3 regions of the Jeotgalibaca ciconiae genome follow, and region 1 is predicted to be linked to each of the others. Evidence: riboswitches for the same ligand, from Rfam matches in the RefSeq annotation. Region 1 holds a riboswitch; each other region holds the start of a gene.

Region 1 (4,293 bases):
CAGGAGTCAGTATTGTATTAAGTTCGGCATTTCAAGCTTTCGGATATGGAAAATACAGTCTGGTCGTTTCACTCACTAGACAAATTCTTGTTCTTTTACCAGTAGCATATTCAATGTCGCTTACTGGGAATGTAAACAATATTTGGTGGGCCTATCCAATTGCCGAAGTGGTTTCCTTGATATTTTGTATATTCTTTATGAAACGGATTAACCAAAAACAAATCGAGCCATTATATGATATGGTAGCTCAACAATTGACAGAATGAAAAAACGACTAATCAAAATCTTTCTAAAAGTTTTGATTAGTCGTTTTGTCTTCCGTATTATTTAGTGTTGATAGAATGGTTGGAGCAATCTTCCAGAAGAAGTTTCTTTCAGCCATCAATGTCCAGTGGTATGAGACTGTCCCTTGGAAATTATTGGCATCGTTGACTAAACTACTATATGATTAAAGAAAAATAATTGAGGTGGAAGAATGGATGTATCAAAATGGATAAGTGTACTCTCGGAAGTTGATGGGATAGACGGTATTGTTTTAGGCGGATCAAAAAGCAGAGGAGAAGCAGACATTCATTCAGATACAGATATTGGTGTGTATTATCATGAATCAATAAATTGGGATGAATTCGAGGAGGTTTTAAGGACTCTTTCAGAACAGAGAAGAGAAGGAGAGAAAGTACTTTTTCTGCCTGGAGAATGGGGTCCATGGGTAAACGGAGGCGCATGGCTAACAATTGCTGGGGATGCTTATGATGTAATTTTACGGGATACCAAACGCGTAAAAAAAGAAATTAATGAATGTTTAAATGGTACGATCACGATTGATTACCAAGTCGGACATCCTTTTGGATATGTAAATACCATTTATGCTGCGGAAGTTCATTATGCTGAAATTTTGTGGGAGAAAGAAAGTCGACCGATAAGCCAATTAAAGAATCAGCTGCATTCCCAAGGTCCTCTCCCTTCTAAAATGAAAGAAGCATCCATTGACAGATTTTTATTTGAAGCGCAATTTTCCATGGATACTGCGAGAAAAGCGGTTCTTAAAGGAGACGTTCATTATGTAAATGGTTGTTTTTTTAGGACGGTCAGTTGCTGGAATCAAGTATTGTATGCATTGAATGATCGCTTTATGATGAATGAAAAAGGGAGCTTGAAAGTTGCGAACCAGTTACCGATCTCTCCAGAAGCATATCTCGTTCGTGTATACCAAGCGTACCAGTACTTTTCTGAACATAACCCTCAACTTGGCTTTGAAGAATTTGAATTATTACAAACAGAAATAGTAGAATTAATAAACAAAAATTCCCGAAAATGAAATATTGATTAAAAGGACAATTTCTGTTTGTATTATCATACTGTTCACGTTAATATAGTACAGATGATAATCATGTTCAATTTTGAAAGAGGATGCGAAAAACAATAGTAGGTTTCGAAAGGGTTTTTCGCCGAAATGCAGTCAATTCTGTGTTGGGGTCCGTTTAAATAAGACGGACACTGCCTGATAGCCTTGCCCAAAGACTATTAAGGAGTGCTTTCCTAATTGAGGGCAGAAGGATAATCCCCAACAGCCTTTTGCTCATTGGGGATTTTTTGTGCTTATTTTTAGCTTTTTTCGCTTTTCATGATTGCAAAGGAATGAAAATATAGTTAGGTGGGTAAATTGTGAAAAAGAAAAAAAGAACATTCCAGATTCCTCATACGTATGTATTGTTAATAGGGGTCATGTTAATAATGGCATTGCTGACTTGGATTATTCCAGCAGGGCAATTTGAAGTAATTGAACAAGGTGGTCGTACCATTTCTTTACCGGGATCTTGGCACTCGGTTGATCAGAAACCGCAGGGATTCTTCGATATTATTAATTCGATTCCTAGGGGACTATCCGAATCAGCCGACATTTCCTTCTTTATTTTTCTTATTGGAGGTGCTTTTACTGTCATTAATGAAACAGGAATGGTAGAAGCATTGATTTATAAAGCTTCACAAAAGTTAAAAGGAAGAGAAAGTTTAGTAATTCCAGTATTTTTAATGATTTTTGGGATTGCAGGAGCAACACTCGGTTTTTCCGAAGAAACAATTGTCTTCATCCCCATGGGAATTTCATTAGCACTTGCGTTAGGCTATGATGCGATTGTCGGCATGAGTATTGTTGCATCTGGAGCTGCAATTGGCTTTAGTGCTGGATTTATGAACCCGTTCGCAGTAGGGATTGCACAAGGAATTGCAGAATTACCAACATTCTCTGGAATAGGAATGAGAATTGCACTATTCCTTGTATTGTGGGTAATCACATCTTTTTACATTATGCGCTATGCAAAAAAAGTAAAAGAAGATCCTACAAACAGTCTAGTCTATTCCTCTTATAAAAAGGAAATAGAAGTTGAAAAAAACACATTTATCGAAATGAATAAACGTCACATTATTGTTGGTTTAATCTTTCTAGCTGGTATGTGTACCATTGCCTTTGGTGTTATCCAATATGGTTGGTATATCCAAGAAATTGGAGCAATCTTCATGACGACAGGAATTATTGCTGGATTTGCCTATGGATACAACCCCTCAAAAATTGCTGATTTATTTGTAGCCGGTGCAAAAGATATGATTTTTGCAGCTTTAATTGTTGGAGTAGCACGCTCAATCGTTATTGTGATGGAAGACGGAATGATTATCGATACAATCGTAAACTTTTTGGCAAATAGTGTACAAGGGTTGCCAGGAGCATTTGCGGCAATTGCGATGTATATTATTCAAATCATTATTAACTTTATTATTCCATCTGGCTCTGGACAGGCAGCAGCAACGATGCCAATTATGGTGCCATTAGCTGATGCAGTTGGTATTACACGACAAACTGCTGTTATGGCTTATCAATTGGGGGCAGGATTTATGGATTCCATTATGCTGACTTCCGGTGTGTTGATGGCTCAGTTGTCTATTTCAAAAATACCTTACAATAAATGGGTACGGTATTTAGGACCACTAATGGGGATTTGGTTATTAATCGGTGTTGTTTTCTTAGTAATTGCGTATTACACAAATTATGGACCATTTTAATAGAAAAAGAGAGGCCCTGTGCAGAAATGCGCAGGCCTTTTTCTGTTACAAAAAATTGCAATTTTCTTTGAAAAATAATAGACTGAAATGGAAGGAGGAAGGGCTATGGAGGCTTGATACATTGAAGTTTTTAATAAAGATCATTTTCTTTATATGGGAATCGTAATTTTTTGGCTGTCCCTTTTACAACAAATAGTTCTTTATTCATGGTATCTTATAGAAACCAACATTAATATTTCAGAGTCTTTGCCCCTTCATATTTGTCGGATCTCTACTGTTTTAGGTATTATATACTTAATGAACCAGGAAAATTTGCTCATGGATAGTGTGTTTTATTTTGGTCTAATTGCTTGCGGGCCTTTTTCAAAATATGCCAGAAGCTATCTATGTACCATTATTAATCGTCTTTACAGTATTTATATTTTATTTAGGATACAGAGTAGCGAATCACTTGATTCTGATTCAAGAAAAGAAAGGAATTCGTTGATTATTAAAATAATATAGAAGAAAAAGGAGAGAAAGAATATGGCTGATATAAAATTTGAAATCGTCGCTCATATTGGTGTACTGAGCACATCTAAAAAAGGATGGACAAAAGAATTGAATGTAGTAAGTTGGAATGAAGGCCAGCCGAAATATGATATTCGGGAATGGAGCCCAGATCACACAAAGATGGGGAAAGGTATTACATTAAATGAAGAGGAAATTGGGCAACTACGTCTGTTAATCATTAATTAATCGGGAAGGATGACGAACCATGTTTCTATTTTTTGATGTGAGTCAATATAGAAAACAACTGGAGTATAATCAAACGATTACTTGTAATCATTGTGGTCATTTTGGAAGATACGAGATATATATTATAGGAAATCGATTCCGATTATTTTTTATTCCTATTTTTATTTTTGGAAAAAAATACATGGTTCGTATGACTTGTTGTGATACTTGTTACCTCCTAGATAATAAAAAAGGAAAAGCTATTGAAAAAAGAGAGCCGGTCAGGATTGAAGAAGATGATTTAGAATTATATCATTCTGGCAGACCAGCAACAGGAATTTGTCCACACTGTAAACGACCGTATGTTTCTGGCTCAAATTTTTGTCCGCAATGCGGAAAACCGCTTCACTAAAGGGAAATCGTCAATTATAGGAGGAATGTACTGTGAGAAGTAACAAAGAGATTCGATTAATTGGAAGAGAAAATTTAAGAGGGAATTATTTAATATCGATTGGAAAT
Region 2 (4,293 bases), 890 kb from region 1:
AATTCAAAGATTCTGATAAAATGCTTTCGTTACGATAGAGAACATCACCGGTTGTCGGCTTTTCTAATAAATTTAGGCAACGCAGTAAGGTAGATTTACCTGAACCAGACGCACCAATTAAACAAATAACTTTACCTTCTTCTACTTCAAAGTTGATATTTTTTAGAACTTCGCGCTCACCGAATTTTTTACTTAATCCTTCAACTTTCATTACAGAAGTCATTTTTGCACCTCTTTATCTAATGTAACAATTTGATTTTGATTTCCGCCAACAAGATCGTAGTGTTGCGGGCCGTCAAGCTTCTTCTCTACAAATCGAAGGATTCTCGTTACAGAAAAAGTCATAATTAAATAGAGAATACAAGCAACTGTAAATGGACCAAAATAATCAAAATTTATACCGGAAACTGTTTTTGTCTGGAAGAACAATTCTGTCACAGAAATCACATTTAACACGGAAGTGTCTTTAATGTTAATGACAAATTCGTTCCCCGTAGCAGGAAGGATATTTCTCCAAACTTGAGGCATGATGACAATACGCATCGTTTGCCAATGAGACATTCCGATTGCTTCAGCACCTTCATATTGTCCTTCGTCAATGGATAAAATTCCACCACGAACAATCTCAGTGATATAAGCACCCGTATTAATCGAAACAATAAAGATTGCAGCGAAAATACGATTCATATCCCAGCCAAATGCAATAGCAGATCCATAATAAATTACCATGGCCTGAACAATCATAGGTGTTCCTCGGAAAAATTCGATATAACAAGTTGTTACGAAATGAAGTGTTTTTAAAGCATAGCGTTTAAAACTTCTTTTATCGGGTTGTGGAATCGTACGAACGACTCCCAGAATCAACCCAATTAATAGTCCAATAATCGTTCCAATCATCGAAATATATAGTGTCACCCACGCACCATTCAAAAATAAAGGCGCATTTGCTTGAAAGATATTCCATAAATTACTCAATTGATTTTTCAGCTCCTACTTTTATTGTGCTGCTGGTTGGTTTAGAATTGCAGCATCCATCAGCTCTTGTCTTTCTTCTTCAGAAATTTCACTTAAAATTTGATTCAATTCATCCAATTTTGGTTCATCTTTACGAACACCAATTGCAATCGTTGTGTCTTCTGGACTTGTCTCAAAACCATCTTCAAATTCGACGAAAGAAAAATCAGCATTTGCATTGGATGCACTTACCGCTTCCGGATACTCAGAAACATAACCATCAATCACACCCGATTGTAGAGCCACGCGCATAGCAGAGAAGTTATCCATTGCGGTCTGTTTCTCTACTCCATCAATTTGATCAATTACTCCATAGTGGAATGTGTTTAATTGAGCAGTAATTTTCGCGCCAGAAAAATCAGCCAGTTTCGTTGCATTTTCATATTCACTGCCAGAAGCAACAACCATAACCAATCGAGATTCTAAGTAAGGATCACTGAAATCAATGGTTTGTTTTCTTTCTTCAGTGGGAGACATCCCTGCAATGATTGCATCGATTTTATTCGCTTGCAATGCAGGAACCAGGCCGTCCCACTCTGTCTTAACAATTACTAATTCTTGTCCTAGGTCTTCCGCAATTTTTTTAGCAATTTCAACATCATAACCGCCAGCGTATTCATTTGTTCCGTCAATAGGAACACCGCCATTGCTGTCATCCAGTTGTGTCCAGTTATAGGGTGCGTAAGCAGCCTCTAATCCAACAACAAACTGACCATCATCTGCTGTTTGGTCTGATTCTCCACTGGAATTGTTAGAAGCACATCCACCTAAAATCGCGAATGTTCCGAGCAATAATGCTGCATAACCATATCTCTTTTTCATTTTTACGAACTCCCTTTTCTGTATGTAAGAACACAAAAAAACCGTGAGCAAAAGGCCCACGATTGGTATCGTCCTTTTGCCCCAATATGAACAGCTCTTCAAAAGATAAAATGGGCATTTTATCTCGACAGTCCTATACTTGTTCAGCATAGACCCAGCACCTCTAACAGTACTTCGGCGAATTCCCCTTTCGTTTCCTACTAATGGTTTTCGCGTCCTCTAATTCATATTGTTTTTGATATTCTTCTTGAGTAACTATAAAACATTGATGAAGCGATGTCAACCTGTGAATTACTTATTTTACACATTATTGGTCAAAAAGATGTTAATCCGTTACAATTGGATTAATGATACACGAAGGAGGAAATGTAAATGATACCGAAGATTATTCATTACTGTTGGTTTGGCGGTAACCCTATCGGAGAAAGAGAACAGAAAGTAATGGAAAGCTGGAAAGAGTATTGTCCTGATTATGAGATAATGGAATGGAATGAAGATAATTTCGATGTCGAAAATATGGGGAACTATGTAAAAGAAGCCTATGAAGAAGAAAAATGGGCTTTTGTATCCGATGTGGCTCGTCTTTATGCATTAATACAATATGGTGGCATTTACATGGATACTGATATGGAAGTTATTAAGCCACTTGATCAATTACTAAAATTGGATGCCTTTATGGGATTTGAAGTTGAAACAACCATTTCCACTGCCATTATTGCAGCCAAACCAAAGCATCCAACTTTCCAATTACTTTATGATGATTATGAAGATCGTCATTTCAAAAATGAAGATGGAACGCTTGATGAAAAAACAAATGTAATCCGTATCACAGAAATATTTGAAGAACATGGTCTTGAATTAAATAACGAAAAACAAGAAGTTATGGGCGTTACAATCTTCCCTCGAATCTATTTCTCTCCAAAGAGCTATTGGACACAAGAAATTAATGACGGTGAAGAAACGCATACAATTCATCAATATTCCGGTTCTTGGCTCTAAAAAAATTCTCAATGTAAAACATACTAAGATTAGATAGGCGCCTCGACGGAGGTTTCTGCCTACTAATCTTAGTATGTTTTTGCTCTTACTCACTAATCAAATGCAGCTTGATACCGCTGGAATCTTTCATTTTAAGGACGCCATCATCTTCTTGATAAGCGATTTGATTCTTATCCAACTTCGCTCTGAAGCTGGATAATTCCTCTTCAGAAGGAAGAACCCACTCATAATATGCTATTCCCAATTGATCTTCTTCTAGTGCTGGTAATGATTTCCCGGCCCATGTATTTGTCCCGACTTGGTGATGATAGTCGCCAAACGCAAAGAACTTTGCTTGTCCAAAATAATCCGATTTTAATCCTAGCCCGATAATCTCAGTGTAAAATACACCAGCATCTTCTAAATTATTTACAGTCAAATGCACATGCCCCATAATCGTTCCCACCGGCAATCCTGTGAAGGCTTTTTTAACGGAAGCCAGAACGCCTTCAGCATCCATCTGAATTGTAACCCCTTCCACCCTTCCGTCTTCACGAACATCCCATTCAGACTTAGGTTTATCTGCATACACTTCAATACCATTTCCTTCTGGGTCATTGAAATAAATAGCTTCACTATATCCATGATCACTTGCTCCGCCTAATGGATACTTTTTAACTAATAAATGATATAAAAACTCTCCCAAGTCACTTCTTGTTGGCAATAATAGTGCATGATGGTATAAACCAACCGTCATTTTTTTATCTGCCGCAGGAGTAATCTGAATCAATTCAATTAATTCTTCTTTTGAATCTTTTACTCCTAAAGTGACAGATGAATCAGTTTTTGTTAATACCGCCATCCCCATAATCTCTTGATAGAATTCGCTCATTTCAGTTAAATCTTGTACTTTTAAAGCTACTTTGCCAATTTTCCAATTTCTAGTCGACATTTTATTATCACCTTTATTTTTCTATAAGTAATCTTTCTTTTTGAGCCAAAAAACCGTCAGAATCCCAATAATAATAGAAGCAAATACTAATAAAGCAAATGCAAATAAGTTTTTTTCAAATGGTAAGCTTACGTTCATTCCCCAATACGAGCCAATAATGGTCGGGATTGTCATTACAATCGTTAAAGATGTCAGAAACTTCATAATATTATTCAAATTATTTGAAATTACGCTAGAAAAGACTTCACTTAAATGAGAAATCATTTCATCTGATTCTCTCCTCATTACTCTTGCCTGGTTTGATAAGATACGGATATCGTGCAGAAGTTCATTATTCAGTTTTTCTGTCACTCCTTGTTGTTTCTTATAAACCTGGTCGATAATCTCGTGATTTTTCGTAATCCCTGTTTCGAAATAAACCAGTGTTTTATTAATTGAAATCATCTTGTAAAATGCTTCATTTTTAGTACTATTCACAAGGTTTTGCTCCATGTTTTCAATAACATCATCAATTCTTGTAATTGCTT
Region 3 (4,293 bases), 890 kb from region 1:
CCGGAATCCTAAAAATAAGACCTTTCAGTTAGGAAGCGGATTGGTCAAGTATGCCAATCAGTATTTAAATGATTTAACGATTTCAAAAATTGCCTATCCCTATTTAAAAGAATTACATGCAAGATTGGATGAAACGGTTCATCTTTCAATTCGTGAAGGTGATGAAATATTATATATGAACAAACTAGAGTCGACTCGACCAATTGTTGTCACCACTTCGCGAATCGGTTTTTCCAAACCCATGTATGCGTCAGCGATGGGGAAGGCTATTTTAGCAGAATGCACTGCCGAAGAATTAGAAGGCTATTTTTCACGTGTTGAAATGAGAAGTTTTACACCATATACAATTGTCGATCCTGAAGTTTTAAAAGAAGAATTAAAAGAAATCCGTCAAAATGGCTATGCTTTCGATAATAGTGAAGAACAAATCGAAGTATTCTGTATCGGGACGACACTATCAGTGGACTCTACTAATTATGGTGCTTTCAGCGTCAGCATGCCGTCATATCGGCGAACGCCTGAATTAGAGAAAAAAGTAGTCCAAGCAATCTTGCAAACTAAAAGAAATATTATTCAGGAACTTGAACACGTTCATTACTACCTATAAAAGAGAACAGGGACTCATTTTTTAATGAAATTGGGTTGTCCTGTTCTCTTTTATGTTTTATAATATAAGAGAGATTTCTTATTTAAAAATCTGTTTTCCTATTTGGAAATTAAAGAGGTTTTTAAAAAAGAGAATTGGAATCGTAATCATAAGATTTATGTAAACAAAAATACAAAGAAAATGAGGGTCAGGAATGAATCAGAATATTTTGTGTGTTGGTGAAACATTAGTACGTCTATCTACTCAAGTCGGTGTTCATTTTTACGATACAATTAGTTTAAATTTAAATTATGGTGGAGCGGAAGCGAACGTTGCAATCAACTTAAGTAACTTAGGTCACAAGACAACTTATTTTACAAAGGTACCAAATAATCAATTAGGACAAACTGCTATCAAACATACGCAAAAATATGGAGTAGATGCAAGTGACGTCATTTATGGAGGCAATCGTATCGGTTCTTACTATCTAGAAGCGGGTGCAGGTCCACGTGCGGCAAATATTATATATGACCGAGCTCATTCTGCTATTGCAGAGATGACAATTGATGAAATTAATATTGATAAACTATTAGAAGGCAAAACAATGTTACATATAACCGGTATTACGGCAGCTTTGTCGCCCAATTGTGCAGAAATTACTTATGAGTTAATAAAGGCTGCAAAAGAAAGAGGATTAGTCGTTAACTTTGATGTTAACTTTCGATCAAAATTGTGGAGTGTAGAAGAGTGTGGTGCATTCTTGAAACGTGTATTGCCATATGTTGATTATCTTTCAGCAGGAAAATTAGACGCAATTAACTTCTTGGGAGTAAAAGAGTTAGATGCAGATAACTCTACGAGCCGAATTGAAGAATTGGATTACTACTTTGGAAAAATACATGAATTATACCCAAACATTCAAATATTTTATGCAACAATCCGTAATGTTATTTCCGCAACACACAATACTTTGCAAGGTGCATTTTGGAAAGAAGGTATTACTTACTATTCCAAGGTTCAAGACATGGACCACATTATTGACCGCATTGGTGGTGGAGATGCCTTTGCAGCAGGTGTATTGCATGGGATTTTAGATGGTTACGATCCAGAATATACCATTAACTTTGCAACTGCATTGTCATCATTGAAACACACCATTTATGGTGATGTCTCGCCATTTACTGTAGAACAAACTGAACGCACAATGACACATGATGCACGAGTAGATCGATAAAATTAAATAATGAGTGGACAATTAGAGATGTTAATGTTAATCTAATAGAACATATAGATAGAGGTAGCAATGTAAATGAGTAATACATCGGAGAAGGCATTCGGCGATCATGTATGAAAGGTAATCATTGCCGAACGGTTAAAATTGGCAAATTTTAGCTGTGGGGATATGGGAAATACCTATATCACTCCTGCTTGTAAAAGTGGTGGTGCTAAAAAATTTGTCTACAACAGTTTGTACACAATAAAAAGGCGCCAGTGATGGCGTCTTTTTTGTATGAAATGGGAGGAAAAAAATGAGTGAATTAAAAATCGGAGGGGTACCAGCAACAAATTTGGTTGCACAATATGGTACACCACTTTATGTATATGACCAAGAACAATTAGAGAATAACTTACAGAGCTACAAACAATCCTTTAAATCGGAAAAATTTCCGACTAAAATTTTATATGCTTCTAAGGCATTTCAAACAATAGGAATGATGAATCTCGTTCACGAATATGGTTTTGGTGTCGATGTCGTAAGCGCAGGGGAATTATATACGGCGCTTCAATCGAATGTCCCAGTCAATAAAATCCATTTTCACGGTAATAATAAATCTACTGAAGAGCTTCGCATGGCTTTTGAAGCGGGGGTGGAGCATATTGTTTGTGATAATGTAATGGAATTAGCAGAACTGAGCGAATTGGCGAAGGAATATCAACAAAAAATGAAAATTATGTTCCGTTTAAATGTAGGAATTGAGGCGCATACCCATGAATATATCGTGACGACTCATATTGATTCCAAGTTCGGAATAGCTTATGAAAGTGATGATTTTAAAGAATGCTTAACGATTCTTGACCAGCAAGAATATCTTGTTTTGGAAGGATTTCATGTCCACATTGGTTCCCAGATTTTTGAAATGGATGCTTGGTATGCAGCGATTGACAAGATGGTTTCCTATTTGAAAGATTTCAATGAGCCGCTTACTTTAAATCTTGGCGGGGGCTTTGGGGTTCGTTATACAGAAGAAGATCAGCCGTTAGGCATTGAAGAAACAATGAACCACTTATTAACTTATCTCGATGAAATTTTAACAAAAGAAGAAGTAAGCATTAAAGAATTGGTCATCGAACCGGGCAGAAGTTTAGTGGCGGAAGCGGGTTACACCTTATATGAAGTAGGATACCAAAAGAAAACACCGAATAAAACTTATTATTTTGTAGATGGTGGGATGGCGGATAATATTCGTCCAAGTCTTTATCAAGCAAAGTATTCCTGTGATATAGCTACGAACATGGATGCGGAAAAAACAGAACTGGTTACGGTTGCCGGTAAATATTGTGAATCCGGAGATGTCCTGATTCAAGATACTTATCTTCCTCCCGTTAAAAAGGGTGATTTATTAGTTGTTTATGCTACAGGAGCTTATGGTTATTCTATGAGCAGCAACTATAATCGCAGCACAACACCTGCAGTTATTTTTGTAAAAAATGGCCAAGTAAAAGAAATTGTCAGAAGACAAACACTAGTGGATTTATTGAGAAATGATGTACGAGAATAACAAATAGAAGACGGAGGATGACAAAATGTTAAGTGGATCTTTAGTAGCAATTATTACTCCCATGAATGAAGATGGCAGTATCAACTTTGACAAAATGGGCGAACTGATTGAGTATCATATCGAAAATAAAACAGACGGCATTGTTCTTTTAGGCACTACCGGGGAAGCATCAACGATGACTTTTGAGGAAGAGAAAGAACTAGTGGCTTTTGCTGCTGAAAAAATAGCGAAACGTGTGCCGCTAGTTGTTGGGAGTGGCAGTAATAATACCAGCACCGCAGTGGAAAACAGCAAAGCTTTTGCAGAAAACGGCGCAGATATGTTGCTAGTCGTGACTCCTTACTATAACCGAGCAAACGACGGTGGGATGATTCGCCACTTTGAATTGATTGCTAACAGCGTGAACGTTCCGATTATTCTCTATAATGTACCTGGGCGAACGGGATGTAGTTTATCTCCAGCTGTGGTTGAAGTGCTGTCCAAACATCCGAATATCAACGGAATAAAAGAAGCTTCCGGGGATATCAGTTATGCAGTGAAGTTAGCGCCATTGTTAAGCGAAGATTTTGTCATGTACAGCGGTAATGATGACATTATTATCCCTATGTTAAGTTTAGGTGCAAGAGGGGTTATCAGTGTTTGGGCAAATATCATGCCAAAAGAAGTCCATGATTTGGTTACGTTATATCTAGAAGGTAAACAAAAAGAAGCGTTAGCAATTCAAACCGGATATCTTGATTTAGTAGATGTATTGTTCTGTGAAACGAATCCCATTCCTGTAAAACACGCGATGAATGAATTAGGTTTTGAAGTGGGGCCGTTGCGTATGCCTTTAGGAGAAATGGATGAACCCAATTATAGAAAATTAGTTGCCACGATTGATAAATATAAGGAGGTATTATCTTGAAAATTGGTCTTGTAGGTTAT

What was found. A riboswitch is a leader RNA that binds a small molecule or an ion and turns the genes downstream of it on or off. The one in region 1 is predicted to bind lysine.
Region 2: another riboswitch for lysine. It lies ahead of EJN90_RS14060 (ABC transporter permease subunit); the one in region 1 lies ahead of EJN90_RS08450 (YfcC family protein).
Region 3: another riboswitch for lysine. It lies ahead of lysA (diaminopimelate decarboxylase); the one in region 1 lies ahead of EJN90_RS08450 (YfcC family protein).

The regions. Positions count from the first base shown of each region.
Region 1 is NZ_CP034465.1:1,789,969-1,794,261, forward strand. Features, by position in the region: gene EJN90_RS08440 (MATE family efflux transporter) at 1-266, shown strand, start outside; gene EJN90_RS08445 (nucleotidyltransferase domain-containing protein) at 476-1,318, shown strand; lysine riboswitch at 1,397-1,545, shown strand; gene EJN90_RS08450 (YfcC family protein) at 1,666-3,057, shown strand; gene EJN90_RS14185 (TMEM164 family acyltransferase) at 3,211-3,561, shown strand; gene EJN90_RS08460 (YdbC family protein) at 3,583-3,795, shown strand; gene EJN90_RS08465 (zinc-ribbon domain-containing protein) at 3,815-4,186, shown strand; gene EJN90_RS08470 (DUF975 family protein) at 4,219-4,293, shown strand, end outside.
Region 2 is NZ_CP034465.1:2,684,369-2,688,661, reverse strand. Features, by position in the region: gene EJN90_RS12445 (amino acid ABC transporter ATP-binding protein) at 1-223, opposite strand, end outside; partial or broken gene EJN90_RS14060 (ABC transporter permease subunit) at 220-1,836, opposite strand; lysine riboswitch at 1,920-2,066, opposite strand; gene EJN90_RS12430 (glycosyltransferase family 32 protein) at 2,209-2,835, shown strand; gene EJN90_RS12425 (VOC family protein) at 2,921-3,766, opposite strand; gene EJN90_RS12420 (magnesium transporter CorA family protein) at 3,788-4,293, opposite strand, start outside.
Region 3 is NZ_CP034465.1:901,154-905,446, reverse strand. Features, by position in the region: gene EJN90_RS04180 (IclR family transcriptional regulator) at 1-607, shown strand, start outside; gene EJN90_RS04175 (sugar kinase) at 801-1,820, shown strand; lysine riboswitch at 1,871-2,042, shown strand; gene lysA (diaminopimelate decarboxylase) at 2,116-3,366, shown strand; gene dapA (4-hydroxy-tetrahydrodipicolinate synthase) at 3,392-4,273, shown strand; gene dapB (4-hydroxy-tetrahydrodipicolinate reductase) at 4,270-4,293, shown strand, end outside.